One region of the Arthrobacter sp. MDT2-16 genome, then DNA from elsewhere that is predicted to be linked to it. Evidence: predicted binding sites of a transcription regulator. Region 1 holds the regulator's gene; each other region holds the start of a gene.
The links. Region 1 encodes HrcA, which represses chaperone genes, less so after heat shock. Its sites were predicted from a motif close to TTNGCACTCGNNNNNNNCGAGTGCNAA; they were not measured.

Region 1 (9,503 bases):
GGCCCGCACCGCACCGGTGCCCGCCGCGACCGATCCGGCGATCATCAGGAACTTCTGCATCATCGCCCACATCGATCATGGAAAATCCACGTTGGCCGACCGCATGCTCCAGCTCACGGGAGCCGTGGAGCAGCGGGACATGAAGGCGCAGTACCTCGACCGCATGGACATCGAGCGTGAGCGCGGCATCACGATCAAGTCGCAGGCCGTGCGCCTGCCGTGGGAGGTGGACGGCACCGCCTACGCGCTGAACATGATCGACACGCCGGGGCACGTCGACTTCACCTACGAGGTGTCCCGCTCGCTCGCGGCCTGCGAGGGCGCCATCCTGCTCGTCGACGCGGCACAGGGCATCGAGGCGCAGACCCTCGCGAACCTGTACCTCGCGATGGAGAACAACCTCACGATCATCCCCGTGCTGAACAAGATCGACCTGCCGGCCGCCCAGCCCGAGAAGTACGCCGCGGAACTCGCGAGCCTCATCGGCGGCGAGCCGGAGGACGTGCTGAAGGTGTCCGGCAAGACCGGCATGGGGGTCGAGGCCCTCATGGACAAGATCGTCCGCGACCTGCCCGCCCCCACCGGCAACCCCGACGCACCGGCCCGCGCCATGATCTTCGACTCGGTGTACGACACGTACCGGGGCGTCGTCACGTACGTGCGCGTCGTCGACGGCAAGCTCAGCCCCCGCGAGCGCATCCAGATGATGTCCACCCGGGCCAGCCACGAACTGCTCGAGATCGGCGTCAGCTCGCCCGAGCCGAAGCCGTCCAAGGGCCTCGGCGTGGGCGAGGTGGGCTATCTCATCACCGGCGTGAAGGACGTGCGCCAGTCGAAGGTCGGCGACACCGTCACCAATCTCGCCAAGCCCGCCGCGGAGTCGCTCGGCGGCTACCAGGACCCCAAGCCCATGGTCTTCTCCGGGCTCTACCCCCTCGACGGCACGGACTACCCCGTGCTGCGGGACGCCCTCGCGAAGTTCACCCTGAACGACGCCGCCCTGGTGTACGAGCCGGAGACCTCCGCCGCGCTGGGCTTCGGCTTCCGCGTCGGCTTCCTCGGGCTGCTGCACCTCGAGATCACGCGTGAGCGCCTCGAGCGGGAGTACAACCTGGACCTGATCTCGACGGCGCCGAACGTCGAGTACGAGGTCACGCTCGAGGACAGGCGGACCCTCAAGGTCACCAACCCGAGCGAGTACCCGGTGGGCAAGATCGCCGAGGTGCGCGAGCCCATGGTGTCCGCGACCATCCTCGCGCCGTCCGAGTTCGTGGGGGCGATCATGGAGCTGTGCCAGCAGCGCCGCGGCGTGCTCGGGGGGATGGACTACCTCTCGGAGGACCGCGTCGAGATCCGCTACCGGCTGCCGCTGGCGGAGATCGTCTTCGACTTCTTCGACCTGCTGAAGTCCAAGACGCGCGGTTACGGCTCCCTGGACTGGAAGGCCGACGGCGACCAGGTGTCCGACCTCGTCAAGGTGGACATCCTCCTTCAGGGCGAGCAGGTCGACGCCTTCAGCGCCATCACCCACCGCGAGAAGGCCTACGCCTACGGCGTCATGATGACGGGCAAGCTGCGCGAGCTCATCCCGCGCCAGCAGTTCGAGGTACCCATCCAGGCGGCCATCGGCGCCCGGATCATCGCGCGCGAGAGCATCCGGGCCATCCGCAAGGACGTCCTGGCCAAGTGCTACGGCGGAGACATCACCCGCAAGCGCAAGCTCCTCGAGAAGCAGAAGGAGGGCAAGAAGCGCATGAAGATGGTGGGCCGCGTCGAGGTGCCCCAGGAAGCGTTCATCGCCGCCCTGTCCTCCGACGAGTCGAAGGACAAAGCCAAGAAGTGACCCGGTACGGTACCCACGGGACTGGTCCGCATGCCTAGCGCGCTGCCGCTCGGCCTGCCCGCGCCCGACGACGGCCTCCTGCCGCCCGACGCCGCGGACGGGGCGGACGGACGTGACTTCTGCCTCTACGTCCACATCCCGTTCTGCGCGGTGCGGTGCGGCTACTGCGACTTCAACACCTACACGGCCACGGAACTGGGCGGGGGTGCGTCGCAGGACGCCTACGCCGGATCGGTGCTCGCGGAGATCGGCCTCGGAGCCCGCGTCCTGGAATCCTCCGGGCTGCCGGCCCGGCCGCTGTCCACCGTGTTCTTCGGCGGCGGCACCCCGACCCTTCTCCCCGCGGAGGACCTCGCCTCGATCCTGCGGGCCGCACGCTCGACGTGGGGGTTCGCACCCGACGCGGAGGTCACCACCGAGGCCAATCCCGACTCCGTCACCCCGGAATCGCTGCGCATCCTGCGGGAGGCCGGCTTCACCCGCGTGTCCTTCGGCATGCAGTCCGCGGTGCCCCACGTCCTCGCGGTACTCGATCGCACCCACGCTCCCGAGCGCGTCCCGCAGGCCGTGCAGTGGGCGCGGGACGCCGGGCTGAAGGTGAGCCTGGACCTGATCTACGGCACCCCGGGGGAGTCGCTGGAGGACTGGCGCACCACCTTGGCCACCGCCCTGTCCTACGGCCCCGACCACATCTCCGCCTACGCACTGATCATCGAGGACGGCACGCGCCTCGCCTCGCGCATCCGGCGCGGCCAGGTACCGCCCATCGACGACGACGACCACGCGGACAAGTACGCCCTCGCCGAGGAGATGCTGACGGCGGACGGCCTGCACTGGTACGAGGTGAGCAACTGGGCCAGGACCCCCGCTGACGCGTGCCGGCACAACCTCGCGTACTGGCGCGGGAGCGACTGGTGGGGTGCCGGCCCCGGCGCGCACTCGCACGTCGGTGGTACGCGCTGGTGGAACGTCAAGCACCCGCGGCCCTACGCCGATGCGCTCGGCGCCGGGCGGTCACCGGCCGCGGGGCGCGAGATCCTCTCGGCGGGGGACCGCTACGTGGAGGACGTGATGCTGCGCGTGCGGCTGCGCGAGGGGCTTCCCACGCAGTCCCTGACATCGACGGGCCGCAGGGCGGTCGCCGGCCTGATCGCCGACGGGCTGGTGGATCCGGCCTCGGCCTTCGCGGGCCGCGTCGTCCTGACGCTCCACGGCAGGCTGCTCGCCGACGCCGTCGTCCGGCGGCTGCTGTCGGACTGAGGGCCTCCGCTCAGCGGATCAGGCGCAGGTTCAGGGCGTACCGGTAGGGCCGCCCACGGTTCACCTGGATTCCCGCGTTGACCGAGAAGACCGTGATCGTGACCCAGATGAGCGCGTTCACGACGGCGAACACGCCGCCGATCTCCGGTACGAGCGACAGGAGCCAGGCGACCAGCGCGAGGAGCGTGGGCGGGAGCGTGAAGTTCAGTGCCTCCTTGGACTCCTGGGCGGTGAAGGGCCCACGGTCCTGGAAGATGAGGTAGATCAGCAGCGACGGGATGAATCCCAGGATCCCGCCGAAGTGCGCCAGCGTGGCGAACTGGCGGTCCTCGGAGGCCGTCAGGGGCAGGGCGTTCGCCGGCGTGCCTTCGAACGCGGACTGGGACGCTCCCCGCCCGTGGTGCTGGTGGTCGGCGGTGTTGGACAACTTCGATTCCTTTGCTGGCTGACGGAGACTCTTCCCCCGGAGCCAGTTCCAAGGATACGTGGCGGCCGGGACGGGATGGTTCAGGCGCGGCGCGGGGGAGCGGTGAGGAAGTCGATGACCTCCTCGACCCGTCCCAGCAGCGAGGGTTCGAGGTCCGCATAGGTGCTGACGCCGGCGAGGATGCGCTTCCACCCGTGGGCGACGGCGGCCTGGTCGTGGTGCGGCCAGCCGAGGCCGGCGAGGATGCCGGTCTTCCAGTCCTGGTGCCGGGGGACCACGGGCCAGGCCTCCAGGCCCAGCGCGGCGGGCTTCACCGCCTGCCAGACGTCGACGTAGGGGTGCCCGACGATCAGGACATGGCTGCGGGCGCCGGGCACGGTCATCGCCTGCTGGGCGATCCGGGACTCCTTGGTCCCGGGCAGCAGGTGGTCGACCAGGATCCCGAGCCTGCGCTCCGGCCCCGGCCCGAATGCACGGATGGCGCCCTCGAGGTCGTCGACGCCGTGCAACGGCTCGACGACGATCCCCTCCAGCCGGAGGTCGTCGCCCCACACCTTCTCCACCAGTTCGGCGTCGTGCTGTCCCTCGACCCAGATCCTGCTCGCACGTGCCGTCCTCGCCCGGGCGCCGTCGACCTTCACGGAACCGGAGGCGGTACGGGTCGACGACGGCGCGGCGCGGACGGCCGGGGCGACGACGTGCACGGGCTCACCGTCGAGGAGGAATCCGTGGCCGAGCCGGAAGGTGCGCGTCTTGCCGCGGCGGTCCTCGAGCACCATCACGTGGAGTCCGCCGGACTTCTCGACGCGGACCACCGCTCCGACGAAGCCGCTCTGGACGTCCTCGAGGACCATGTCCTTCTGCACCGGCACGTCGGGCAGGTCGACCCGCTTCGGAGCCGCGATGTCCTGTGCTCCCCAGCCGTACTCCATGCCAGCGCGTCCTTCCCGCAAGGGCTGCGGCGGTCTGCCGCGGCCCGGGATCCCAATGCTAACAATCGCCTCGGACGTACTAGACTTGGCACTTGGGTGTGTCGAGTGCTAACCGCGCCGGGCCACCCCCCGAGCCGTGCTCGTCAGGAACAGACCCGGAGGTGACACAGGAATGAGTGAACCGCGACGCCTGGAGGTGCTCCGGGCCATCGTCGAGGACTACGTCCACTCCCGGGAGCCGGTCGGCTCCAAGGCCTTGGTGGACCGCCACCAGCTGGGCGTATCATCCGCCACCATCCGCAACGACATGGCCGTCCTCGAGGAGGAGGGCCTGATCGCCGCTCCCCACACCAGTTCGGGCCGGATCCCCACGGACAAGGGCTACCGCCTGTTCGTCGACCGTATCTCCGAGGTGAAGCCGCTCTCCGCTCCCGAGAAGAAGGCCATCCAGACACTGCTGGAGGGCGCCGACGATCTCGACGACGTCATGGACCGGACCGTCCGGCTGCTCGCGCAGCTCACGAACCAGGTCGCCGTCGTGCAGTTCCCGCGGGTGGGCGGTGCGTCCGTCCGGCACATCGAGTTCGTGCTGCTCGCCCCGCAGCAGATCCTGGTGGTCCTGATCGCCAGCAACGGCACCGTGCAGCAGCGCATCGTCAGGACCGCGGCCGAGATCCAGGAGGCGGAGCTCGCCGAGCTCCGCCAGCGCATCCTGTCCGCGGTGTCCGGCGTGAAGCTGGCGGCGCTGCCGGCCGAGCTCGGGGTCGCGCAGTCGCAACTGCCCGGCGCGCTGAGGGCCCACGGGGGTACGATCGTACGGGCGCTGGAGCAGCTCGCCGGAATGGGCCGGGACGACCGGATCCTGCTGGCCGGGACCGCCAACCTCGCGCGCTCCACCGGGGACTTCCCCCTGAGCATCGGGCCGATCCTCGAGGCCCTCGAGGAGCAGGTGGTCATGCTGAGGCTGCTGTCCGAGATGGAGTACGACGCCCGGGGCATCTCGGTGCGGATCGGGAGCGAGAATCCCTACGGCGGGCTGTCGGAGGCCTCGGTCGTGGCGACCGGGTACGGTCCGGGTGCCGGGGCGAAGCTCGGGGTCCTCGGGCCCACCCGCATGGACTATCCGACCACGATGGCCGCCGTGCGCGCCGTCGCCCGCTACCTCTCGAGGATCCTCGAGGAGTGAGCGGGAGCGCCTCCGGCGCCGGGGCATGTCGCGCCGGGCCGGCCGGCGAGCAGAAGACAGAGAAGTTTCCAACAGGAAGTGATGTGCACGAGTGAGTAATCACTATGAGGTCCTCGGTGTGGCGCAGGGCGCGACCGCGGAGGAGATCAAGAAGGCGTACCGCAAGCTGGCCCGCAGGCTCCACCCGGACGTGAACACCGGGGAGGACGCCGCCGACGAGTTCAAGCGCGTCACGCACGCCTACGAGGTGCTCTCGGATCCGCAGAAGCGCCGGATCTACGACACGACCGGCAACGAGAACGGCAACGACAACGGGTACGGGGCGGGTTACTCCGGGTCCGGGTTCGCGTTCCAGGACATCTTCGAGACCTTCTTCGGCGGGGGAGGCCAGCAGGCCGGCACCCCCACCAGGACGCGCCGCGGGCAGGACGCCCTCATCAACGTGCGGATCGACCTCAAGGACGCCGTGTTCGGCGCCAACAAGAAGATCGAGGTGGACACCGCGGAGGTGTGCCCCACGTGCGACGGCACCTGCTGCCAGCCCGGGACATCGGTGCGCACCTGCGACATCTGCGGCGGGTCCGGCCAGGTCCAGCGCGCCGTGCGCTCGATCCTCGGCCAGGTCATGACGAGTGCCCCCTGCGGTACCTGCCAGGGCTACGGCACCGTGATCCCGAGCCCCTGCCACGAGTGCAGCGGCGAGGGCCGCATCCGGGCGCGCCGTACCCTGACCATCAAGGTCCCCGCCGGCGTGGGCACCGGCACGCGCATCCAGCTGGCCGGACAGGGCGAGGCCGGCATCGCCGGCGGCCCCCAGGGCGATCTCTACGTGGAGATCCGTGTCAACACCGACTCGACGTTCCTGCGGGACGGCGACGACCTGCACGTGACGCTCAGCGTCCCCATGACGGCTGCCGCGCTCGGCACCAGCGTGCACCTCGACACGTACGACGGCGACCAGGAGCTCGAGATCAAGCCCGGCACGCAGTCCGGCGAGATCCTGACGCTGCGCGGCCTCGGTGTCACCCACCTCCGGAGCCAGGGCAGGGGGGACCTGCGGGTCCACCTCAACGTCGAGACGCCGCGGAACGTCGACCACCAGCAGGAGGAACTCCTGCGCAGGCTCGCGGAGCTGCGCGGCGAGGAGTACACCGACGGCCAGCTCGCCAGCAGCGGATCCGGGGTGTTCGCGCGCCTCCGGGAGCGCCTCGGGAACCGCTGAGCGTGACGCGTCCCCTCTTCTTCGGCCCCGGTGACGCCGTCCGTTCGGCCGTACCCGGCAGCGTCTTTGTCCTCGGCGGGGACGAGGGCCGGCACGCGGCCACCGTGCGGCGCCTCACCGCGGGCGAGCGTATCGACGTCTCGGACGGCGCCGGCTACCGGATCGGCGGGGTGATCGCCGCCGTGGGCACCGGGACGGTCGAGCTCGACGTCGAGACCGCGGGCCAGGAGCCGGCGCCGCGGCACCGCCTCGTGCTCGTACAGGCCCTGGCGAAGGGCGGCCGCGACGAGCAGGCCGTCGAGTCGGCCACCGAGCTCGGCGTCGACGCCGTGGTGCCGTGGCACGCCGAGCGGAGCATCGTGCGCTGGCGTGGCGACAAGGCCGAGAAGGGACGGCAGAAGTGGGTCTCGCTCGTCGCTGCGGCGGCGAAGCAGTCCCGCCGGTCGTTCGTGCCCGAGGTGCACGCCGTGATGGACACCACCCGGCTCGCGGCATGGGCCGCGTCGGTGGACCGCATGCTGGTGCTCCACGAGGACGCGGACGCCTCGCTCGCCGACCGGATGGCGGTACTCCGTGACTCCGGCGCGCTGGAGGTGCCGACGTCGACCGCCGTGCTGGTGGGACCGGAGGGCGGCATCAGTGATGCGGAGCTGGGGAAACTGCGGGCCGTCGGGGCGGGCACGGCGCGCCTCGGACCGCACGTCCTGCGGTCCTCGTCCGCCGGGCCGGCCGCGCTCGTCCTGCTGAACCACCTGCTCGACCGCTGGTAGCCGACGGTGCCCGGGCCGGCACCCGGCACGGGCTAGCGGACGACGACGGTCTTGGAGTCCTGCGCCTCGCCGTCGCCTGCAGGGACGGACACCGTGATCGCGTAGCGGCCAGGAGGCAGTGTCACGGAGAAGGAGTAGGCGCCGTCCCCGGGCATGATGTCCACCGACCCGTCCCGGAACAGCTCGGCGTCTCCCGAGCCGTCGCCCAGGCCGTCCACCTGGCGGTCGATGCGCCAGTCCACCGACTCCTCGGAGGAGGGCCCCACCCCGTGGACGATCAGGCCTGCCGTATCGGCCTCGACGTCCTGCTGGGGATCGATGATCCAGACGGGAGCGAGCGTGGCTGTATCCCGCGTCCATTCACCGGTGAGGTCCACGGAATCGAAGGCGCGGAAGCCGGACGCCCCGTCGACGAGGACGACGACGGAGCTCGATTCGCCGCCGGGGATCAGGCCTGCGTTCGAGGCCGCCGCCGTCGCCGTGTAGACCAGCTGCTGGAGGGCCAGGCGGGCGTCGTCCTCGCCGAGGCTTCCACCGAACGCGTCCGAGGAGATGTCGAGGGTGATCACGTTCTTGGTGGAGATCGCCGAGCGTACGCTCGAGGCGTCCTGCCACGGCGACCGGTAGTCGGGGTCCAGCGGTTCGCCTGCGGACATGAGCCGGACGGCGTCGGCGATCGGGTCGCCCGAGGACTCCTGGGGGGTCGGCAGGAACTCGCGGAACAGACGCCCGGATCCGTCGACGTCCGCGACCCAGTACACCGGCAGCAGCGCCGGCGCGGCAGCGGCCCCGGCCGTGGCGTCCCGCGACTCGATCGTGGCGTCGGACGACGGGTCCGTGGGCGTCCCGGTGGCCGCCGTGAGGGGCCCCGTGATGGACGCCGTCGGCGCGGTGCCCGGCAGCAGCCCCGTGTTCGGGAGGACGAAGACACTACTGGCGACGAGCACGCTGCCCGACGCCAGGAGGATTCCCCGCAGTCCCAGGCGGCTCTTCTTCAGGGGGTCGTGCTCACTCATGCCGGCCCCCTTCCGTTGGGCGCGCGCAGGCGCGTCGATCGCTCGAGTCTCCGCGGCTCGCCACCTCGATCGCTGGATCGGAGCGGGCACGGACGGCCGGCTGCTTCCGCCGGGCCGGATTCAGCTTGGCACAGGGCGGGGGAGCCCAACCCCACGAATCCGCGCACCCGCCAGGACTGAAACCTGATCGATACGAAGCCGTTGCGCATTCGCGATGAAACGCGGGCTCCGTCCCGCGTCCGGGCGGGGTGGCTCCGGAAGGGCCGGGCCGGCGGGAATCAAGGCCCCTGTGTCCGTGTTGACGAAAAGGGGCATGGCGTAGCATGGACATCTCTGCCATTCTCTTGCTGCGGCCCGCTCCAGCGGGGCAGGATCAGTGCCCGGCAGACCACTTCACGCTGGTACGACTACTCGAACGAGGGGCGATCGAAGGCCGGACGGCCGAGCTATGAGCGAATCTTCAACAGGCATCAACGCGGCAGGACTGGACACCAGGACGTTCGTCTTCGACTCGACGGAGCAGATGGTGCAGGCACTCGGCTCGAACGACGAGGCCCTCCGGCTGATCGAGGATTCGTTTCCCGGCATCGGCCTCCAGGCGAGGGGCAACGAGCTGACGATCACCGGTCCCTCGGCGGACGTCCTGCGCACCGAGCGGCTCGTCGGCGAGATCCAGACCATGGCCACCAACAACGCGACCGTCTCACCCCAGGTCCTCGAGCAGCTGGTGACCATGCTCAAGACGCAGAGCGCCGCCAGGCCCTCGGAGGTCCTGTCCGTCAACATCCTCACCTCCCGCGGCAAGACGATCCGCCCCAAGACGCTCAACCAGAGCACCTACGTGGAT
Region 2 (10,564 bases), on a different contig from region 1:
GGCAGCGCCGGGCTCGTCCTGCAGGAGTGGGTCCTCCTGCCATCGGTCGGGGTTGATCTCCGCCGCACCCTCGTAATCGTCGGGCCGACCCTCGAGCACGGGGTCGAAGGCTTCGGGTGCGAGCGCATCGTTCGGCGTCTCGGGCTCCTCGCCCACGATGGTCAGTTCCTCATCGGGAAGGTTCTCGGTCATCTTCTCTGCCTTTCATCGGTGCTGCGCATCCTTCGATCATCAGCCTACTGATCTTCCTGCCCGGACGACAGTTCGCATTGCCGCCCGGGCGCAGGAGCTAGACGTGGTCGCGCCAGCTGTGCCGGGGCTCGTACCCCAGCACGGTGCGTGCCCTGGTGATCGAGAGGAGCGTCTCGGTGCCCTCCACGGCCCGCGTCAGGGCGACGCCGGAGAACACCTCCGCCGCGAGCTCCGCGCTCGCGCGCGTCATGACGGTGTCCGCCGCGGCGATGATGAAGCGGTCGAAGCCCGGTGCGGCGTTCTCCAAGGCCTTCGCCACGGCCTGGGCGCCGTCGCGCCCGTCGATGTAGCCCCACAGGTTCCACTTGCGGGCCGTGGCATCGGCGTCGAAGGACGGGAACTCCGCATAGTCCTCGGGGTCCATGACGTTCGAGAACCGCAGCGCCGTGATGCTCAGCTGCGGATCCCAGCGCGTCAACTCGATGGCCAGCTGCTCCTCCAGGTGCTTCACCAGCGAGTAGGTGCTCTCGGGCCGGGCCGGGTAGTCCTCGTCGACGGGGATGTACGGGGGAGGCGTGTCGAAGGGCAGCCCGAGGACCGTCTCGCTGGACGCGTAGACGATCCGCCTGATGCCGGCCCGACGGCACGCCTGGAAGACGTTGTAGGTGGCCGCCATGTTGTTGTGGAACGTCGCCACGTCCGCCTGCAGCCCCGGGGCAGGGATGGCCCCGAGGTGCACGACGGCGTCGAAGCCGCTGTGCCGGTCGTCCACGCCGAGGAGCGCATCGACCACCTGTCCGTAGTCCCGCAGATCGATGCGCAGGAACTCCGGGCTGCGCTCGCCGTGCTGGTCGAGCTCGAGCACGGTGTGCCCGGCCTCGCGCAGGCCGCGCACCACGCTGCGGCCGAGCTTGCCGTTCGATCCCGTGACCGCGACGTTCAGGGGGGTGGGGTCCCCCATCAGGCCGGCCGGTCCGCGGGGGAGACGGTCTTCTCGACGTCGGTCTCGGCGAGGCCGCCGATGGCGTCGTCGATCGCCTTCATGACGTCGTCGTCCAGCTTCACGCCCGCGGCGGCCGCGTTCGACTCCACCTGCTCGGGGCGCGAGGCGCCGATGATCGCCGAGGCGACGTTGCTGTTCTGCAGCACCCACGCGATCGCGAGCTGCGCCATGGTGAGGCCCACGCCGTCGGCGATGGGCGCGAGCTTCTGGACGCCGGTGAGGACCTCGTCGCCCATCCAGCGCTTGATCATGTCGGCGCCGCCCTTCTCGTCCGAGGCCCGCGTCCCCTGCTCGGGCTGCTGCCCCGGCTTGTACTTGCCGGTCAGCACGCCCTGCGCGACGGGCGACCAGACGATCTGGGACAGGCCGAGCTCCTCCGACGTCGGGACGACCTCGCCCTCGATGACCCGCCACAGCATCGAGTACTGCGGCTGGTTGGAGATCAGCTGGAAGCCGAGCTCCTTGGACAGGGCGTGCCCGTCGCGGATCTGCTGCGCTGTCCACTCGCTGACACCGATGTAGAGCGCCTTGCCCTGGCGCACGATGTCGGCGAACGCCTGCATCGTCTCCTCGAGCGGGGTCGCGTAGTCGTAGCGGTGGGCCTGGTACAGGTCCACGTAGTCCGTCTGCAGGCGCTGCAGGGAGCCGTCGATCGACTCCATGATGTGCTTGCGGGACAGCCCGACGTCGTTGTGGCCCTTCGGCCCCGTGGGCCCCCAGACCTTCGTGAAGATCTCGAGCGACTGCCGGCGCTCACCCTTCAGCGCCTCGCCGAGGACGGTCTCCGCCGCCGTGTTCGCGTACACGTCCGCGGTGTCGAACGTGGTGATGCCGACGTCGAGTGCTGCGCGCACGCAACGGGTCGCGACGTCGTTCTCCACCTGCGATCCGTGGGTGAGCCAGTTGCCGTAGGTGATCTCCGAGATCTTGAATCCGCTGTTGCCGAGGTGTCTGAAGTCCATAGGGCGATGCTAGCCGCGTCGGCTCGCCGAGCGATAGGTTCCGCAGGCAACCACCGTGCGGGGGAGTGATGCTACGGAGTGGTGCTTTGGAGGGGATTCGGGCCCTGCCGTAGACTCGATCATCATGACTACCCGCTTTGCAACGCCCGACGAGGTTGCCCGTTGGAACAGCATCATCAGCGAGAATCCGGACGGCGGGAACGTGATGCAGGGGCGGGAATTCGCCGAGCAGAAGCGCGCCACGGGCTGGACGCCGGTGTATCTGCGCCTGGACGGCGTGGCCCTCACGGTGCTGCAGAAAACCGTCCTTCCGCTGGGGCGCTACTGGTACGTCCCGAAGGGGCCGGGCGTGGAGGACGCGGCGTCCCTCGCCGCACTGCTGCCCGAACTGAAGGCCTTCGCGGCCGGCCGTGGGGTGTTCGGCATCAAGATCGACCCCGAGCTCCCCTCCGACCCCGAGGTGGCGGAAGCGCTGGAGGCGGCAGGGCTGGTGCGCACCACCAACGTGCAGCCGAACGTGTCCACGGTGGTCCTCGACATCTCGGGTGACCTCGAGAGCATCGAGGCCTCGTTCGGATCGAAGACCAGGTACAACATCCGCGCGGCCCGCAAGGCCGGTGTCGAGACCCGCGTGGTCGAGGTCGACGACGAGAACTGTAGGATCTTCTACCGCCTGCTGGACGAGACGGCCGAGGGCAGCTTCTCCATCCGCAGCGAGGAGTACTACACCTCCTTCTGGCAGCGGCACGCCCGAGCGCAGGCGGGAGCGTTCCTGTTCGCCTACGTCGAGGGTGAGGTGGTGTCCGCCGACTTCATCATGGTCCTGGGGGCGAAGGCGAGCCGCAAGGACGCCGCGAGCACGCGCAAGCGCACCGTCCGCGGAGCCAGTGCCCTGCTCGAGGTGGCGGCGATCGAATGGCTGAAGATCCGGGGCGTCACGCAGTACGACCTCTGCGGTGCACCGCCGTCGAGCGAGGCGAAGAACAAGGACCACGAGCACTACGGGATCGGGATGTTCAAGACCGGGTTCAACTCCACCATCACCGATTTCGTGGGGACCTTCGACCTCCCCGTCAAAGCACTGCGGCACCGGGCCTGGACACGGATCGGCGAGCGCGCGACCTTGAAGCTGCATCGCATGCGCCACCACGAGAGCTGGTACTGAGCATGACGAAGTTCACCGCACGCGCCGCCACGGCGGCCGAGGTGGAGCGCTGGGACGAGCTCGTGCCGGCCAACCCGCTGGGCGGCAACGTCCTCCAGTCGGGGCCGTTCAGCCGCGTCAAGCAGCGCCAGGGCTGGACGCCGATCCATCTCGCCGTCGAGTCCGACGCCTACACGAGCTATGTCATCGCCTACCAGCGCAGCATCCCCGCGCTCGGCGCCCTGTGGTACCTCATCAAGGGCCCCGACACCGCCGTGCCGGAGGACGTCCCGCCTTTCACCGACGCGGTCGTCGCCTACGCCCGGCGTCAGCCGGGGCGGGTCTTCGCGGTGAAGATCGAGCCCGACGTCCCCGATTCCGACGAGGTGAGGGCACTGTTCACCGGGGCGGGGCTGGTGAAGTCGTTCAACATCCAGGCCAATGACAGCACCGCCCTCCTGGACCTCACCCCCGACGAGAACCAGCTCCTGCGGAACCTCTCGTCCCGCGGACGCAACGCCGTGCGTCGCGCCCTCCGGGACGGCGTCCAGGCGCAGCGCGTGGAGCCCTCCGAGGAGACGTACCGGACCATGTATGCGCTGATCGGCCAGGCCCAGCAGGGCCGCCTGTCCGCCGTGCCGAGGCCGTACGAGTACTACCGGGGCTTCTGGCAGGAGTTCGTCGACGCAGGCATGGGCCGCTTCTACTTCGTCTTCGAGGACGGGAGGCCCTCGGTCGGTGCGTTCGTCATCCTGTACGGGGAGAAGGCCACCTACAAGGACGGCGGCTCCCTGCCCAAGCGCAGCCAGTACGGGGACTCCCATCTCGTCCAGTGGGAGGCGATCCTCGACATGAAGCGCCTCGGGGCCCGCGAATACGACTTCTGCGGCACCCCTCCGGCTGACCGGCTCAAGGACAAGGACCACCCGCAGTACGGCCTGGGCATGTTCAAGACGAGCTTCACCAAGACGGTGACCGACTTCGCAGGATGCTACGACGCCGTGGTGCGGCCGCGCACCTACCGTGTCTGGCAGGCGATGGGTGAGCGCGTCGCACGCCAGATCCACTGGCGTCGTCACCGGCAGCCTTTCTACTAGGCCTTCCCAGACCCCCCGAACCACCCAGAGGGACGATCAAGAGGTGCTCCCATGACCGAGGGTCAGCATGACGAACCGGTGGATGGCCGCTCGCCGACCACCAACCCGTCACCCGTCGCCCAGGCGCTCCCGGTGATCCAGCGTCCCTTCGACCCGAGCGACGACGAGAAGAACCGGCTCGCCGCGGGCAGGGGGAGCGGTGGCCGGAAGCCGCCGAAGACCGGCGCGCCGTCCCGGCGTCCTGCAGCCGCGCCGAAGCCGCAACGGCAGAGCCGGCAGCGGCAGGCCGTCACGAAGCCGGCCGATGCGCTGCCCACCACACCGCAGAGCGTGCCGTCGTCGAGCCGTCCCAACGCGGCGGCACGCAGCGTGCTCCGCCGCCTGGTGCAGGGAGAGGCCCCGCCCACCCAGGCCATGAGCATCGTGGAGCGGCTTGCCGGCAGCCCGTACGCGAATCCCACGATCCACGTCGGGGGCCCCGACGCCAGCGCCCGCAAGGCCCTGGACTTCGCCCTCAACCTCGCCGAGACGATGTTCCGCTACGGCGCCGGGGCCCTCGAGGTCGAGACGAGCATCATCGCGGTCACGGCGGCCTTCGGGCTCGAGCACATCGAGGTGGACATCACCAACCAGTCGGTGGTGATCAACTACTCGGCCAGGGACCAGACGCCGACGACCGTCCTGCGGGTGGTGCGCTCCTGGACGAACAACTATGCCGGTCTCACCGCCATCCACCGGCTGGTGTCCGACATCGCCGACGGCGGCGTCTCCCGTACGGAGGCGACCCAGCGGCTGGACGAGATCATCCACCGGCCCAAGCCGTTCCCACGCTGGATGGTGACGGCGGCCTTCGGGATCTTCGCGGCGGCGATCGTCGCGTTCGTCGGCGGGACACCGCTGGGCTCACTCGTCGGGTTCGTCAGCTGCATCCTCGTGGACCTCGTCAGCCGCAAGCTCGGAGAATGGCGTGTCCCCGAGTTCTTCTCCGTCGCGACGTCGTCAGCGCTCGTCACCCTGATCGCGCTGCTGTTCTGGTGGCTGCAGGTCCCGATCGCCCCGGCCCTCGTGGTGGTGGGAGGCATCCTCCTGCTCCTGCCCACAGGTCGACTCGTCTCGGCGACCCAGGATGCCATCAACGGCTTCCCGGTCACCGCCGCGGGGAGGTTCCTCTCGGCGATCCTCGTCTTCGCGGCGCTGGTGGCCGGGATCGCCGTCGCGCTGGTGGCCGGTACGGCCCTCGGGATCCCCGAACTGGAGGTGCTGGAGTCCTCCGGCAGCCAGTATCCCTGGCCCGTGGTCGCCGTGCTCACCTTCGTCGCAGTGGCGATGATCTGCATCGCGGAGCAGACGGACGTGAAGCTCGTGATCCCGACGTCGCTCGTGGCGGTCGCCGGATACCTCCTGCTGATCAGCGCCACGGCGGCGGGCGTGGGCTACCGGCTCGCGCCGGCGCTCGCGGCCATCCTGATCGGTGCCCTCTCGCGCGTCGTCGCGCTCCGTTTCGGCGCTCCGCAGCTGGTCGTCGCCGTCCCTGCGGTCCTGTTCCTCTACCCGGGACTGACCGTCTTCCGGTCCATGTACATGCTCACCATCGACTCGGGGGTGGCGAGCGACGGCGCGTTCGGCCTCTTCAACGCGCTCACGATCGTGCTGGCGATCGCCGCGGGGGTGGTCCTCGGAGACAACCTGGCGCGGCCCTTCACCCGGAAGCTGAGCTCGAACGAGCGGCAGCGGAACCGACGGCGGTAGGCCCCTTCGCCGCCGGTGAGGCCGCCGGCGTCGATCGCGTCGGGTCCCCGCTTGCCGGCACCGACGTTGCTACCTGTCGTCATCCGGGTCCCGACTGTCTGCTGACGTCGCCGCCTAGGACCCCGTGCGGTTCGTCGAGGTGCGCGACCAGTCGATGGGGTCGGCGCCCTGCTGCATCAGGAGGTCGTTCACCCGCGTGAAGGGCCGCGAGCCGAAGAACCCCCGCGAGGCGGAGAGCGGACTCGGGTGGACGGATTCGACGGTGGGCGTGGAGCCGAGCAGGGGCTTCAGGCGCAGGGCGTCCTTGCCCCAGAGAATGGCCACGAGTGGCCCGCCCCGCGCCACGAGCGCCCGGATCGCGGCATCGGTCACGAGCTCCCAGCCGAGCCCCCGATGGGACGCCGTCTCTCCGGCGCGGACCGTCAGTACCCGGTTGAGCAGGAGCACTCCCTGCTCGGCCCAGCCCGACAGGTCTCCGGTCGCGGGCGGGGCTGTCCCCGTGTCCGAGGCCAACTCCCGGTAGATGTTCGCCAGGCTGCGGGGTATCGGTCGTGTCGCCGGATCGACGGCGAAGCTCAGACCGACTGCATGACCGACGGTCGGGTAGGGATCCTGTCCCACGATGACCACCCGGACGCGGTCCAGCGGTGTGGTGAAGGCCCTCAGGATGTGGCGCGCGTCGGGCAGTACCCGCCGTCCGTCGTCGAGATCGGCCGCGAGGGACGTGGCGAGCTGGTGGAGGACGGGCTCCACAGGTTCCAGCGCTGCCGCCCAGTCGGCGGGGACCAGATCGCCGATGGAAGCCGGTGCCGCGAACGGGAACACCGATTCGTTGGGTGACGGGATCGTTGTACCTGCCGCCTTACGGGCTGCGCGGACGCGTGGATCGCCTGCTGCACTGCTCGCGGGAGGGGTCTCGGGAAGATCGAAGAGGGTGCCGTCGTCGGAGGTCATGAGCCCATTCTTGCGCGCGACTCCTGTGGGCACCGCCGGAATGACATGCCTGTAATTCCCCTCTACGATTGGATGACAGATGTGCCAGTCGGAGGGAAGGCGGTAGCGCGATGGCCGAGCCACAGGGGCACTCGGACACTACTGCTTCCGCACAGGACGCGAAACTGGCCGTGGGTGACCGTGAACAGCGCATGCTCGCTCTCGAACGCGAGTGGTGGAAGTATTCCGGCGCCAAGGAGCAGGCGATCCGGGACCTGTTCAACATGTCAGCCACGCACTACTACCAGGTGCTCAACGCATTGATCGACACCGAGGCAGCCCTCGCGCACGACCCCATGCTCGTGAAGCGACTGAGGCGCCTGCGATCAACCCGTCAGAGGGCCCGATCCGCCCGCCGACTCGGTGCGGACATCTAGTCCAGCCCTCTTCACGAACGAAGGACCACCCTGACCCATGACTGATCACCCACGGGACGAGTTCGACAAGGTCCCGGAGTCTTCCGCGCGGCAGGGCGTCCATCGGCAGCGGCTCATCCCGGCAGGGTCGAACGGACTGGCGCTCAAGATCACGGTGGGAGTGCTCGCGCTCCTGATCGGGGTGGGTGCCTACTTCATCCTTCCCCGGCTGGGCTTCGTCGTCGGCGGTGACGGCTCCGCTGCCGCGTTGTCCGGTACGGCCTCCAGCACGGCCGAGGCCCAGGACGCGTCGGCCGAGCCGTCCACCTCGGCTGGGTCGACCTCGGACGCCGAGGACGAAGCGGGCGCGGAAGCCACGTCCACGCGCGACGCCGACGACGAGACGGACCGTGCGCAAACGGTCAATGTCCTCAACGCCACCGGCGCTCCCGGTCAGGCCTCCGTTGCGGCCGCACGTCTGGCCGCCGAAGGCTGGACATCGGCCCTGCCCGGCAACTGGACCGGCGCACCTCAGGGGGTGTCCGTGATCTTCTACAACGGGGAGGCGCAGCGGGCCGCAGCGGAGGCCGTGGCGGCAGACCTCGGCATCACGGACCTCGTGGACAGTCCCGAGATCTCCCCGGACATCTCGGTGGTGCTCGGGCCGGAATTCCGGTGACCGTCACGACGCCGTCCGAGGGATGGCTCCTCGACGCGAGGAACCGGTGCTGGAGGGCCTACCTGTCCATCGTGACCGGCCGTGGCCGCAACCTGGACCGGCGAGATCCCCACACCGTGCGCCCCTCGCTGTCCACCCTGGCAATGGCGTCTGAGGCTCCCGTACAGGTTGCACTCGCGGGGTGGGAGTGCTAATTATTGAGTTGGCACTCGCGCGCACAGACTGCTAAATCTGGGCGCGGCGAGTGAAGCAGACAAACCTCTGTGGTGGGGGCGATGCACCGGGCGTGAAAGAGATCGTCCGGGCAGCGCCCGGCCGTCGCGGGCACCGCACACAGGCAGAGCATTCACGTGCTTCAGATGTAACCGTCCCCGAAAGGACCTAAGCCGCTATGGCCAAGATCATTTCTTTTGATGAAGAAGCCCGCCGCGGCCTCGAGCGAGGCCTCAACATCCTCGCCGATGCCGTCAAGGTAACGCTCGGCCCCCGTGGCCGCAACGTCGTGCTCGAGAAGAAGTGGGGTGCCCCCACCATCACGAACGACGGTGTGTCCATCGCCAAGGAGATCGAGCTCGACGATCCGTTCGAGAAGATCGGCGCCGAACTCGTCAAGGAGGTCGCCAAGAAGACCGACGACGTCGCAGGCGACGGAACCACCACCGCCACCGTGCTCGCCCAGGCGCTCGTCAAGGAAGGCCTGCGCAACGTCGCGGCCGGAGCCGACCCCCTGAGCCTGAAGCGCGGCATCGAGAAGGCCGTCAAGGCCGTGACCGACGAGCTGCTCGCGTCGGCCAAGGAGATCGAGACCAAGGAGCAGATCGCTGCCACGGCCTCCATCTCCGCCGGCGACACGCAGATCGGTGATCTGATCGCCGAAGCCCTCGACAAGGTGGGCAAGGAAGGCGTCATCACCGTCGAGGAGTCGAACACCTTCGGCCTCGAGCTCGAACTCACCGAGGGCATGCGCTTCGACAAGGGCTACATCTCGGGCTACTTCGTCACCGACGCCGAGCGCCAGGAGACGGTGCTCGAGGATCCCTACATCCTGATCGTCAACTCGAAGATCAGCAACGTGAAGGATCTCGTCGCCGTCCTCGAGAAGGTCATGCAGTCCGGCAAGCCGCTGCTGATCATCGCCGAGGACATCGAAGGTGAAGCACTGGCGACCCTCGTGGTCAACAAGATCCGCGGTACCTTCAAGTCCGTCGCCGTGAAGGCTCCGGGCTTCGGTGACCGTCGTAAGGCGCAGCTCGCCGACATCGCCATCCTGACGGGTGGCCAGGTCATCGCCGAGGAGGTGGGCCTCAAGCTCGAGACCGCCACCATCGACCTGCTCGGTACCGCGCGCAAGGTCGTCGTGACCAAGGACGAGACCACCATCGTCGAAGGAGCCGGCGACGCCGACGCCATCGCCGGTCGTGTGGCCCAGATCCGCGCCGAGATCGAGAACTCCGACTCCGACTACGACCGCGAGAAGCTGCAGGAGCGCCTGGCCAAGCTGGCCGGTGGCGTTGCAGTCATCAAGGCCGGCGCAGCGACGGAGGTCGAACTCAAGGAGCGCAAGCACCGCATCGAGGACGCCGTCCGCAACGCGAAGGCCGCCGTCGAGGAAGGCATCGTCGCCGGTGGTGGCGTAGCCCTCATCCAGGCCGGCGCCAAGGCGTTCGCCAACCTGGAGCTCTCGGGCGACGAAGCGACGGGTGCGAACATCGTCCGCGTCGCCATCGACGCCCCGCTGAAGCAGATCGCGTTCAACGCGGGCCTCGAGCCCGGCGTCGTCGTCGACAAGGTCCGCGGCCTGCCCGCAGGCCACGGCCTCAACGCGGCCACCGGTGAGTACGAGGACCTCCTCGCCGCCGGCGTCAACGACCCCGTGAAGGTCACTCGTTCGGCCCTGCAGAACGCAGCGTCGATCGCGGGCCTGTTCCTCACCACCGAGGCCGTCGTGGCCGACAAGCCGGAGAAGGCAGCCCCTGCCGGCGGTGGCGACGACATGGGTGGCATGGGCGGTATGGGCGGCTTCTAGCCCGTACGGCGCTACCCGCCGACGCAGCTCGAGAAGGGCGGCACTCCCACGGGGGTGCCGCCCTTTCGGCATCTACGGCACGGACGGGAGCGGTCAGTGTCCCGTCAGGCACGTCCGTAACCGCGACCGCGACGGTGACAACGACCGCGACGGCTCCCATGGCCGGACGGCTCCCGGGACAGTGACTGCTTCCGCGGCCGTGACAGCGACCGCGACCGCAACCCCTCCGGGGATCGCGCCCGGGTCCGTGGAAGCGTCCGTGACCGCGAGGGCGACCGCGTGGGGCCGAGCCCCCGACATCCTGTCCGGGTCGTGCCCGGCGTGGCGGGAGACGACCCGCAAGTGTGCGGGAGTCCCTGGGCG
Region 3 (10,564 bases), on a different contig from region 1:
GTGCCGCCGTCGTCGCTCGTGGTCTTGCTGACGATGGGCTCTACGGTCTCGGAAGTCACCCCTCAAGTCTAGGGGCGGGCGGCCCGGACCCTCTGGCATGCTAAGCCTGCTTGGTGTTCACTTGACCCATGAGAGCCATCTGGAAGGGTGCGGTCGCGTTCGGGCTGGTCAACGTACCGGTCAAGGTCTACAGCGCCACCGAGGACCACGACATCCCCCTCCACCAGGTGCACGACGAGGACGGCGGCCGGATCCGCTACCAGCGGCGGTGCGAGATCTGCGGCGAGGTGGTCGACTTCAAACACATCGACAAGGCGTACGACGACGGCGAGCACACCGTGGTCCTGACCGAGGAGGACCTCTCGTCCCTGCCGGTGGAGAGGAGCAGGGAGATCGAGGTGGTGGAGTTCGTGCCGAGCGACCAGATCGATCCGGTCATGTTCGACCGCTCGTACTACCTCGAACCGGACAGCACCTCGACCAAGGCGTACGTGCTGCTGCGGCGCACGCTCGAGGAGACGGACCGCACCGCGATCGTGCAGTTCTCCCTGCGGCAGAAGAGCCGGCTGGCCGCGCTGCGTGTCCGCGGGGACGTCCTCATGCTCCAGACGCTGCTGTGGGACGACGAGGTGCGCGAGGCCTCCTTCCCCGCCCTCGAGGAGAAGGTGCGCATCTCCGCGAAGGAGAAGCAGATGTCCGCGGCCCTCGTCGACTCCTTCTCCACCGATTTCGACCCGGAGAGCTTCAGTGACGACTACCAGGTGCAGCTGCGCACCCTGATCGACGCGAAGATCGAGAAGGGGGACACGATCGACACCGAGGAGACCTTCGGTGTGAGCAAGGACGACGACGACGACAACGTGCTCGACCTCATGGAGGCCCTGCGCCGCAGCGTCGAGAAGAACCGCGAGAAGAAGGCCGGCGGCACGAAGGCCGCCGGCACCTCCAAGAAGAAGGGCGCATGATGGGATTCCTCACCGACAGCCTCGGCCGCCAGACCGTCGTGCTGAAACCGAACGCGCCGATCCTCGGGTGGGCGCTGCTCGGCGCCGCCTCCTTCATGGCGCTCGAGGAACGCAACCGCGAGCGGCTCCGCCTCGCGAGTTCCGCCTGCCTCGCGGTCTGGGCGGCGCTGGAGGTGATCTCCGGGCAGAGCGGCTTCCGGCGCAGCGCCGGGTCCCTGACGCTCTCCTGGCTGCTGCGGAAGGCCCGCTGACGCGGGTGCGGGCCCTGACGCGGGCGACCTGCCGGGGCTGACCGGAGGGCACCGCGGTAGCGCCGCCCTGACGTCGCTACTGGCGGTATCCCTCGACCTGGCTGACGGGGCGTACGTCCGCGTCGGCGGGGTTCTCCCCGGCGTCGGCCTTCGCACGGCGCTGGCGGAGCAGGTCCCAGCACTGGTCGAGGTCCTCCTCCACCTTCCTCAGGCGCGCCGTATGCTCCTGGTGCGCCTCGCCGGCGCCGGCGTCCTGCGGCTGCTCGCGGAGCTCGTGCTCCTCCTGAACGAGTGCCTGGATGCGCTGCAGCAGGTCCTGGTTGTCCATGGTGCGGTCCCTTCGTCGTCGCCGTACCGGCGGTAGCGGATGATCAGCAGGCTTTCCTTCAGGCTACTGAGGTGACGGAGCCATGACCAGCGCGTACCCGGACATCCCGGGATCGGCCAGGAGCATCCCGGGGAATTTGGCGCGGCGCCCCGATGCCCTAAGCTGTTGGAGAACCAGTTGCCTGTGTAGCTCAGTCTGGTAGAGCATCCGCTTCACACGCGGAAGGCCCGGGGATCGAGGCCCCGCGCAGGCACGAGGATCAGCTGGAGACAGCGCTACAGGAAGGCCCGTACCGATGCATCGGTACGGGCCTTCCTGCATGAGGGTGTGTTCGTTGGAAGCGAACAGGAGAATTCTTAGCACTCTCCAAGGGTGAGTGCTAACATTTTTCGTAGTTGAGCGAAGGATGCTCAACCTTCAGGAATCCTCCACCTCCCCGGTGGCATATGCGAAGGAGTTGTTTCCCGTGGCCAAATTCGATCCGTTCCGTGAGCTGGACCGCGTTGCCGGCGCCCTCCTGGAGAGCCGTCCCGGGCTCCGCCTCATGCCGATGGACCTCTACCGCGAGAAGGACCACTACATCCTCTCCGCGGACCTTCCGGGCATCGACCCCGGATCGGTCGACATCGACGTGGACGGCCAGCTCCTGACCATCCGCGCCGAGCGCACGCTGCGCAGCGCCGAGGGCGTCAAGTGGCTGACCCGCGAGCGCGAGAGCGGCTCGTTCCTCCGCCAGCTCAGTCTGGGCCAGGGCGTCGACACCGAGGGCATCTCCGCCCGCTACGAGAACGGCGTCCTGAGCGTCGCGATCCCGGTCAGCGAGCGCGCGAAGCCGCGCAAGATCGAGATCGTCAGCGGCGACGCCTCCACGCCGGTCCAGTCCAGCGCCGTCAAGGGCTCCGGCACGCAGGGCGCCGTCGAGTCCTGATCCCCCTACCAGCACCCCCGGGCTCCTGGCCCGGGGGTGCTCCGGGTCCACGGCCCCCTTGCGGCGGCGCACATCGGGCACGAAGGATGGGGGCATGGACTTCACCCCCACCAAAGCAATCGTCACCGGCTCCGATTCCGGCATCGGCCGGGCCACCGCCATCGCCCTCGCAGCGGCGGGCTGCGATGTCGGCGTCACCTGGCACTCCGACCAGGAGGGCGCCGAGGAGACCGCGCGCCTCGTCCGCGAGAAGGGCGTCCGGGCCGCCGTCGCGCAGCTCGACACCACCGACGCGCCCGCCTGCGGCGACGTCGTCGACCAGCTCGCGAAGGAGCTGGGTGGCCTCGACGTCTTCGTCAACAACGCGGGCGTCAACGGCGGCACCATGTTCATGGAGACCGACTGGGACACCTGGCGCGGCACCATGGGTGCGAACCTCGACGGCGCCTTCGTCTGCATCCAGCGCGCCGCCCGGCACATGATCGACGGCGGCAGGGGCGGGCGCATCATCGCGGTCACCAGCGTCCACCAGGAGCAGCCGCGCGTGGGTTCAGCGGCCTACGACGCCTCCAAGCACGGGCTCGGCGGGCTGATCCGCACCATCGCGCTCGAGCTCGCGGACCGGGGCATCACCGCGAACGCCGTCCTTCCCGGGGAGATCAACACCCCGATGAACGCCTCCGCCGACGAGGACCCCCGCACCATGGACCGCCCCGGGATCCCCGTGGGTCGGCCGGGCGCACCGGAGGAGATCGCCGACGTCGTCGCCTTCCTGGCCTCCGGGGCCTCCAGCTATGTCAACGGCGCCTCGTTCGTGGTGGACGGCGGGATGCTGCTCATGGGACCGCAGGCGGGGTCGCACCTCACCAGCGGGGACTGGCGCACGCTCTGATCGGGAGGGTGTGAGGGACACCACAACCTTCAGCGCGCGTTCATGCGACGTTCAGGAGCGCCCGTTAGCGTGGGAGGTCCCGGACTGCTTCCGAAAGGCCCGCCATGAATGCCCCCCTCACCCCGGTCAGCACTGACGACGTCCAGGACTGGTCGGGCTTCAAGCGCGGCGAGCAGATCACCTTCCAGCACCCGGCAGGGACGCAACTGTGCGGCGTGCTGGACATGAGGACCGATGACGCCTCCGTGGTGTGGATCCAGCTCGACGACGGTGGTGGCCGCCGGCTCGTGCACCGGGGCGACGGCTACCGCCTGCGGCGCGGGTGAGCTGACCCCGGGACCGGATCAGCGGGTTCACCTGCTGTCCACCTGAGGTTCACCCCTCCGCCACCTGTAACGTGGCTGGGGTGAGAAGCCGTGCCGTACCGTCCCTGTCCCTCGCCGTCGTCCTCGGTCTCACGGCCTGTGGCTCGGACTACCCTCTGGGTGCCGAGCAGGAAGCAGCGGCGCAGCGCGGGGACACGAGCCTGCAGGGAGCGGTGACCGCCTCCGGGTCCTCCGCGCAGGGACCGGCCATGGACGCATGGCGCTCGGGATTCGCCACCCTCTACCCGCGGGCGCAGGTGCAGTACTCGCCTGACGGCTCGGGAGCCGGCCGCGGTGCGCTGCTGGCCGGCGCCGTGGGCTTCGCCGGATCGGACGCCTACCTCGACGACGAGGAGCGTGCCGAGTCCACGGAGGTGTGCGGTCCGGGTGGCGCCTTCAACATCCCGGCCTACGTCTCCCCCATCAGCGTGGCGTTCAACCTGCCCGGTATCGAAGCCCTGGACCTCGATGCCGCGACCGTGGCCCGGATGTTCCGCGGGGAGATCGCGATGTGGAACGATCCCGCGATCGCGGCCCAGAACCCCGGCGTGGAACTCCCCGCCCGGCCCATCTCGGCCGTGAGCCGGTCCGACGACTCCGGCACCACCGAGAATTTCACGGACTACCTGCACGCGGTGGCACCCGAGGCCTGGCCGGAGGAGCCCGACGGGATGTGGCCGGCGGACCTGGAGAACGAGAACGCCAAGGGCAACGCCGGCGTAGTCACCACGGTCGCCGGCACGGTGGGGGCCGTCACCTATGCCGACGATTCCGCCGTGGGGGACCCGCTCGGGCGCGTGGCCCTCCGGGTCGGGGACACGTACGTCCCGGTGAGCTCCGAGGCGGCCGCCGCCGCCGTCGATCTCGCGGCCCGCGTCCCCGGCCGCCAGGAGTACGATCTCGCGCTCGACCTCGACCGCACCACCACCGCGCCGGGCGTCTACCCTCTGGTCCTGGTGTCCTACCACGTCTACTGTGCGCGGTACGAGAACGAGGCGACCGCCGTCGTCGTCCGGGCCTTCGGCACGTACGCCGTCAGTGCCGAGGGGCAGGCCGAGGCTGCCGCGGCGGCGAAGAGTTCACCCATCTCGGCGGGCCTGTCCCGACAGGCCACCGAGGCGATCGCCTCGATCGAGGTGGGCCGCATCCCCTAGGACGACCCGAGGCGGACCCCCTGGGGGATCCGCCTCGAGTGCCGTTCGGGTGCGCGTCAGCCGACGCGCGGTCCGCCCGAGTCGGGGTCGTTGGTGGACGTGTCCGGCAGCGCATCGTTCGCCGGCATGGCGTCCCCGCCACCCGTCGGCGGGGCGTCGACGTTCCCGCGCCAGGCGCCGGTCTCCCCGCCGCTCTTCTCGATGAACTGCTTGAACCTCTTGAGGTCGCCCTTCACCTGGGCGGAGTCGGCGTTCACCACGGCGCCGATCTTCTCCGTGAAGGTCTCGGGGTGCCAGTCGATCTGCACCATGAGCCGCGTGGTGGTCGCGTCGAGGCGGTGGAAGGTCACCACGCCGGCATGGGACTCGCCGTCGGTGCTCTTCCAGGCCACACGCTCGTCCGGGTGCTGCTCGGTGATCTCGGCGTCGAACTCACGCCGGACGCCGCCGATGCTCGTCACCCAGTGCGTCCGGGTGTCCGAGGTCTGCGTAATGGACTCCACGCCCCCCATGAACTGCGGGAAGCTCTCGAACTGGGTCCACTGGTTGTAGGCCGTGCTCACCGGTACTGCTACGTCGATAGATTCCTGCACTGAAGCCAAAAGGTTCCTCCTCGTAGAGACTCCGGCGCCGTTGCCACCCCCTGATCGGGAATGCGGCACGGCTAACCATAAGTCCCCTTAGCGTATGCAGATCCGGTGGAATTGACCAACGCGCGGGTCTAGGGTGAAAGGAGTCCATCCGGCGGGAATCGGTGTGTCCGAACCCCGCCCGGAGCAGGAAATCGAGCACTGGAGGATTCATGAAGGCTTCACCCACCCTGACGGACAACATGCAGGCCGTGCTGGTCGACCTCATCGAACTGCACCTGCAGGGCAAGCAGGCCCACTGGAACGTGGTCGGCAAGAACTTCCGTGACCTCCACCTGCAGCTGGACGAGATCATCGACGACGCCCGCACCTTCGCCGACGAGATGGCGGAGCGCATGCGCGCCCTGCACGCCGTCCCCGACGGCCGCAGTGTCGCCGTCGCCGACGGCACCAAGATCCAGCCGTTCCCCGCCGGGCTCGTCTCGACCAAGGACACCGTGGGTCTCGTGGTCAATATGCTGAACGCCGCCGTGAACACCATGCGCGAGGTCCACGACCAGATCGACGAGGAGGATCCCACCACCGCCGACCTGCTGCACGGCTTCATCGCCCGGCTCGAGCAGTACGCGTGGATGGTCGACGCCGAGAACATGGAGCCGACAGCCGAGGTCGTCACGCCCGTCGGCACGGATCACGCCACGGTCTGACGCCCTGTACCCCCGCCCGACCGGGGATCTGACGGGGGTCTGACGGGAAGGGAGGCACCGGCCGGTGCCTCCCTTGCCGTGTCCGGTTCGTGCTCCTGCGCGGCGGCCGGCCCTGCACACCCGCTAGCAGGTACTGCCTCCTCCGTGGAGCGCATGCACCTGTTGCGGCATGGACGGGCACGATGCCACGGTGGAGGAAACGAGAGGAGCGAGGCAATGGACCCCGTAGAGCAGTGGTGGACACGCGTGGACATCGACGCGAAGCAGTGGCTCCGGGAGCACAACGGTGCCGAGGACCTGCCCGAGTCCGTGAGGACGGCGGTCACCGAGGCGGGCGGACCGGGCAACGGCGGGCTCGACGACGACGCCTGGCAGTTCATCGACCTCCAGTCGGAAGCAACGGACTAGGGGGCGTGGACATGCAGCAGCGGTTCGAGGACAAGGTCGTCATCGTGACGGGCGCCGGTTCGGGTATCGGGGAGGCGACGGCGCGGCGCTTCGTCGCCGAGGGGGCGCGGGTGGTCCTGACGGATTCCGTCGCGGACAAGATCGACGCCGTCGTCGCGTCCCTGCCCGAGGACCGGGCGACGGCGGTGACCACGGACTCCTCGGACTACGGTCAGGTGGCCGTCATGGTGCAGGAGACCGTGCAGCGGTACGGGCGGCTCGACGTCCTCGTGAACAACGCGGGCACCATCACGCAGGGCACCGTGCAGGACACGAGCGTCGAGGAGTGGCATCGCGTCATCGAGACCGACCTCTCCGGCGTGTTCTACGGGACGAAGGCCGCCCTGGAGTACCTGCTGGAGAGCAGGGGGTGCATCGTCAACGTCTCCTCGGTGTCCGGCGTGGCCGCCGACTGGCGCATGAGCGCGTACAACGCCGCCAAGGGCGGGGTCAGCAACTTCACGCGCGCCGTCGCCCTGGACCACGGCAAGGACGGGGTGCGCGTCAACGCCGTGGCCCCGGGCTTCATCTGGACGGACCTCACGACCGAGGACGGCGACCCGCACGAGCTGTCCGACGAGTTCGCCGGCCGCATAGCGCTCGGCCGCGGCGGCCTGCCGGAGGAGGTCGCCGCCGCCATCACCTTCCTCGCGAGCGACGATGCCCGCTTCATCACCGGCGTCGTGCTCCCGGTGGACGGGGGCACGATGGCCAGCAACGGCCAGCCGGCGCAGGCCTAGGCGCGCCCCCCTGCGCCTGGGGTGCGCAGCTGCTGCAGGGCCGCGGCGCCTACAGCAGCGCCGCGAGGGAACGCCCCACGGTGCGGCCGGAGAAGATGCACCCGCCCAGGAACGTCCCCTCGAGGGCGTTGTACCCGTGCGCGCCGCCGCCGCCGAACCCGGCGGCCTCCCCCGCGGCGTACAGCCCGTGGATCGGGTTGCCGGCGGCGTCGAAGGCCCTGCCGGTCAGGTCTGTCTGGATGCCACCCAGGGTCTTCCGCGTGATGACGTGCAGCTTCACGGCAATCAGCGGGCCGGCAGCGGGATCGAGGATCTTGTGGGGAGGCGCGGTCCGGGTCAGCCGGTCCCCGAGGAAACGGCGCGAATTGTGGATGCTCATGACCTGCGCGTCCTTGGAGTAGGCGTTGTCCATCTCCGCGTCACGCTGCCGGATCTGCCGTTCGATGAGCCCGGCGTCCAGCAGCGGGGTGTCGGTCAGTGCGTTCATCGCGTCCACGAGGTCCGGCAGGGTGCCGGCGACCACGAAGTCCTCGCCGTTCTCCTTGAACGCCTCCACCGGTGGCGGCGCCCCCTTGCCCAGCCGGCTCCGGAGCAGCAGCTTCCAGTCCCGGTCCGTGAGATCGGGGTTCTGCTCCGAGCCCGACAGGGCGAACTCCTTCTCGATCATCTTCTGCGTCAGGATGAACCACGAGTGGTCGTGCTGCGCGAGGTCCGGGGTGGTGCGGAGGATCTTCAACGTCCCGATGGTGTCGTGTCCGGGCAGGCCGGGAGCGGGCAGGCGCCGCCCGAGCGCGTCGAACCACATCGAGGACGGACCGGGCAGGATCCGGATGCCGTGCTGCGGCCACACCGGGTTCCAGTTCCGCACGCCCTCGGTGTAGTGCCACATGCGGTCCCGGTTGACCAGGCGCACGCCGGCGTCGGCTGCGATGTCGAGCATCCTGCCGTCCACGTGCTCCGGCACGCCGGTGATCATCCTCGACGGCGGCGTGCCGAGGCGTGGGGGCCACCACGCACGCACCTGTTCGTGGTTGCCGCCGATCCCGCCGCTGGCGATCACCACGGCCTGCGCCCGCAGTTCGAACCCACCGACGGCCTCCCGGTTCGAGGAGACGCCGCGGGCGGCGTCGTCGGCCGCCAGGACCGTCCCGTGCACGCCGGTCACGGTGTCCCCGTCCAGGATGAGCCCGTCCACGCGGTGGCGGAAGTGGAAGGTCAGCGATCCCTCCTCCGCGGCCGCCCGCGCCTTGTCGGCGAAGGGCTCGGAGATCCCGGTCCCCGTGCCCCACGGCACGTGGAACCGCGGCACGGAGTTGCCGTGGCCTGCCGCCGTCCCGCTTCCCCGTTCGGCCCAGCCGACGAGCGGCGTGAACCTCACGCCCTGCTCCTGGAGCCAGGGCCGTTTGTCACCCGCGGCGAACTCGACGTACGCGCGGCCCCACCGGGCGGCCCACTCGTCCTCCGGCAGGTCGCCGTCGAACCGGTCCCAGCCGGCGGAGCCCTGCCAGTCCTGCCAGGCGAGGTCGAACGAGTCCTTCACGCCCAGGCGCCGCTGCATGGGTGTGTCGACTAGGAAGATCCCGCCGAAGGACCAGAACGCCTGGCCGCCGAGGTTGTGGGCGTTCTCCTGCTCCACGATGGCGACCGTCCTGCCCGCCCTCACCAGCTCGTTACTGGCGACGAGGCCGGCGAGTCCTGCACCGATGACGAGGACGTCTGCGTCCATGGGCTGCTCCAGGGGATGGCGGGCGGTTCCGGCGCGTCGACGCGACCGGAGGGCAGGTCCATTCTGCACCGCCGCCCGGCGCGGAGGCCGTCAGCGCCGCTTGCCCCGCGTGCCCGAGGGGCGGGCCGGTTTCCCCTGCTGCGGTCTCCCGGCGCCCTTGGGGGCCCTGCCCCCGCCGCTCCCCTGTGCCGCGGCCTTCTTGGCCGCCGCCTTCTGCGCTGCGCTCTTCTTCGGTGCCTCGCGCTGGGATGGCTGCCTCGAGCTCTGGGCCGTCCGCCCCCGGACGATCCCGATGAACTCCTCGACGTCGTCGGACTCGTCCTCCGTCCGCCAGGCGATGCCGATCGTCGTGGCGGGCAGGCCGGGGACGGGGCGGTGCACGGCGTCCTTCCGCGCGTACAGGCGGGCGAGGGACATCGGCAGGACGACGACGCCGGCGCCCGAGGCCGCCACCTCCACGGCCGTCTTCGGGCCGCCGCACGCGGCGACGTCGAGCAGGTCCTCCCCCTCGAGTTCCCCGAGCGGCACGTCCTCGTAGAGCGAGAGTTCGTTCTCCCGGGACATGACGGCCACAGGCTGCTCCTCGTAGAGGGGGATCAGGTGCAGTCCGGTACGGTCCACGGGAAGGCGTACGAAGACGACGTCGTCGGAGGCGTCCCGGAGCGCCGCCACGGCGTCGTCGTGCTGGTGGAGCTCGAGGGGTACCTCCGGATGCCGCTCGCGCCAGCGGGCCACCCACTTGCCCGGCGTCACGCCCGGCACGAAGCCCACGGACAGGGTTCGGGGCTGATCGGCGGACACCCCATCACAGTAGCGCCTCCCCGTGCCGGAAGGACGTGACCGTTAAGCTGGGACCATGAACCCCCCGAGGACCCCTCAGACCCTGAAGCCCGCCACTGCGGCCAAGAAACTGGGCATCTACCTGCCCGCCGCTCCCCAGGACTTCCAGGAGACCGAGCTGACCCGCGCGGAGTTCAACGAACTGCAGCAGTCCCCGCCGGAGTGGCTCGCCGAACTGCGCCGCACCGGCCCGCACCCGCGTCCCGTGGTCGCGCAGAAGCTCGGCATCTCCATCAGCGGGCTTGCCCGGGGCGGGGTCACCGATCCCCTGACGAGCGAGCAGATCACCGCACTCCTGCAGGATCCGCCGGCCTGGCTGGTCAGCGAGCGGTCCACCCAGGCCGCGGTCCGCGCGGAGGCCGCACGGGTCAAGGAGCGCGATGCCGCCCGCGGGTCCACCGACGCCTGAGGCCTCGGAAAAGCCGTTCGAGGGCGGGCGACCGGTGCATCTCCCTACACCGTGAACAGGAATTCCCGGCCCATCGACACTGATTGACTTAATAGAACACCTATTCGAATATTAGGGAGTGACGCCTCCAGCTGCCGGCCGTTCCCTCGAATGGGATGAGCCCTCTCCCGACTCCGGGGACGCACACCACCCGGGCTCCACCGCCCGCCGCGGGGCTTCAGC

Region 2: the regulator HrcA is predicted to act here: its motif matches at 8,378-8,404, upstream of groL (chaperonin GroEL).
Region 3: the regulator HrcA is predicted to act here: its motif matches at 1,901-1,927, upstream of ACX80N_RS13945 (Hsp20/alpha crystallin family protein).

The regions. Positions count from the first base shown of each region.
Region 1 covers NZ_JBTNDP010000002.1:211,466-220,968, reverse strand. Annotated here, with positions in the region: gene lepA (translation elongation factor 4) at 1-1,843, shown strand, start outside; gene hemW (radical SAM family heme chaperone HemW) at 1,874-3,103, shown strand; gene ACX80N_RS05585 (DUF4870 domain-containing protein) at 3,114-3,530, opposite strand; gene ACX80N_RS05580 (DUF3097 family protein) at 3,611-4,462, opposite strand; gene hrcA (heat-inducible transcriptional repressor HrcA) at 4,635-5,648, shown strand; gene dnaJ (molecular chaperone DnaJ) at 5,740-6,870, shown strand; gene ACX80N_RS05565 (16S rRNA (uracil(1498)-N(3))-methyltransferase) at 6,873-7,640, shown strand; gene ACX80N_RS05560 (GerMN domain-containing protein) at 7,673-8,656, opposite strand; gene ACX80N_RS05555 (PhoH family protein) at 9,105-9,503, shown strand, end outside.
Region 2 covers NZ_JBTNDP010000004.1:20,928-31,491, forward strand. Annotated here, with positions in the region: gene ACX80N_RS08760 (hypothetical protein) at 1-192, opposite strand, end outside; gene ACX80N_RS08765 (NAD-dependent epimerase/dehydratase family protein) at 290-1,135, opposite strand; gene ACX80N_RS08770 (aldo/keto reductase family protein) at 1,153-2,157, opposite strand; gene ACX80N_RS08775 (lipid II:glycine glycyltransferase FemX) at 2,282-3,322, shown strand; gene ACX80N_RS08780 (lipid II:glycine glycyltransferase FemX) at 3,325-4,398, shown strand; gene ACX80N_RS08785 (threonine/serine exporter family protein) at 4,450-6,147, shown strand; gene ACX80N_RS08790 (uracil-DNA glycosylase) at 6,262-7,101, opposite strand; gene ACX80N_RS08795 (DUF3263 domain-containing protein) at 7,212-7,517, shown strand; gene ACX80N_RS08800 (LytR C-terminal domain-containing protein) at 7,555-8,175, shown strand; gene groL (chaperonin GroEL) at 8,567-10,201, shown strand.
Region 3 covers NZ_JBTNDP010000008.1:31,943-42,506, forward strand. Annotated here, with positions in the region: gene ACX80N_RS13920 (SRPBCC domain-containing protein) at 1-59, opposite strand, end outside; gene ku (non-homologous end joining protein Ku) at 129-965, shown strand; gene ACX80N_RS13930 (hypothetical protein) at 962-1,216, shown strand; gene ACX80N_RS13935 (DUF2630 family protein) at 1,293-1,544, opposite strand; tRNA gene ACX80N_RS13940 (tRNA-Val) at 1,724-1,797, shown strand; gene ACX80N_RS13945 (Hsp20/alpha crystallin family protein) at 2,011-2,472, shown strand; gene ACX80N_RS13950 (SDR family oxidoreductase) at 2,567-3,364, shown strand; gene ACX80N_RS13955 (hypothetical protein) at 3,469-3,690, shown strand; gene pstS (phosphate ABC transporter substrate-binding protein PstS) at 3,771-4,883, shown strand; gene ACX80N_RS13965 (SRPBCC family protein) at 4,940-5,476, opposite strand; gene ACX80N_RS13970 (Dps family protein) at 5,686-6,180, shown strand; gene ACX80N_RS13975 (hypothetical protein) at 6,397-6,588, shown strand; gene budC (meso-2,3-butanediol dehydrogenase) at 6,600-7,367, shown strand; gene ACX80N_RS13985 (FAD-binding dehydrogenase) at 7,417-9,093, opposite strand; gene ACX80N_RS13990 (LysR family substrate-binding domain-containing protein) at 9,184-9,894, opposite strand; gene ACX80N_RS13995 (DUF5997 family protein) at 9,950-10,342, shown strand; gene ACX80N_RS14000 (hypothetical protein) at 10,461-10,564, shown strand, end outside.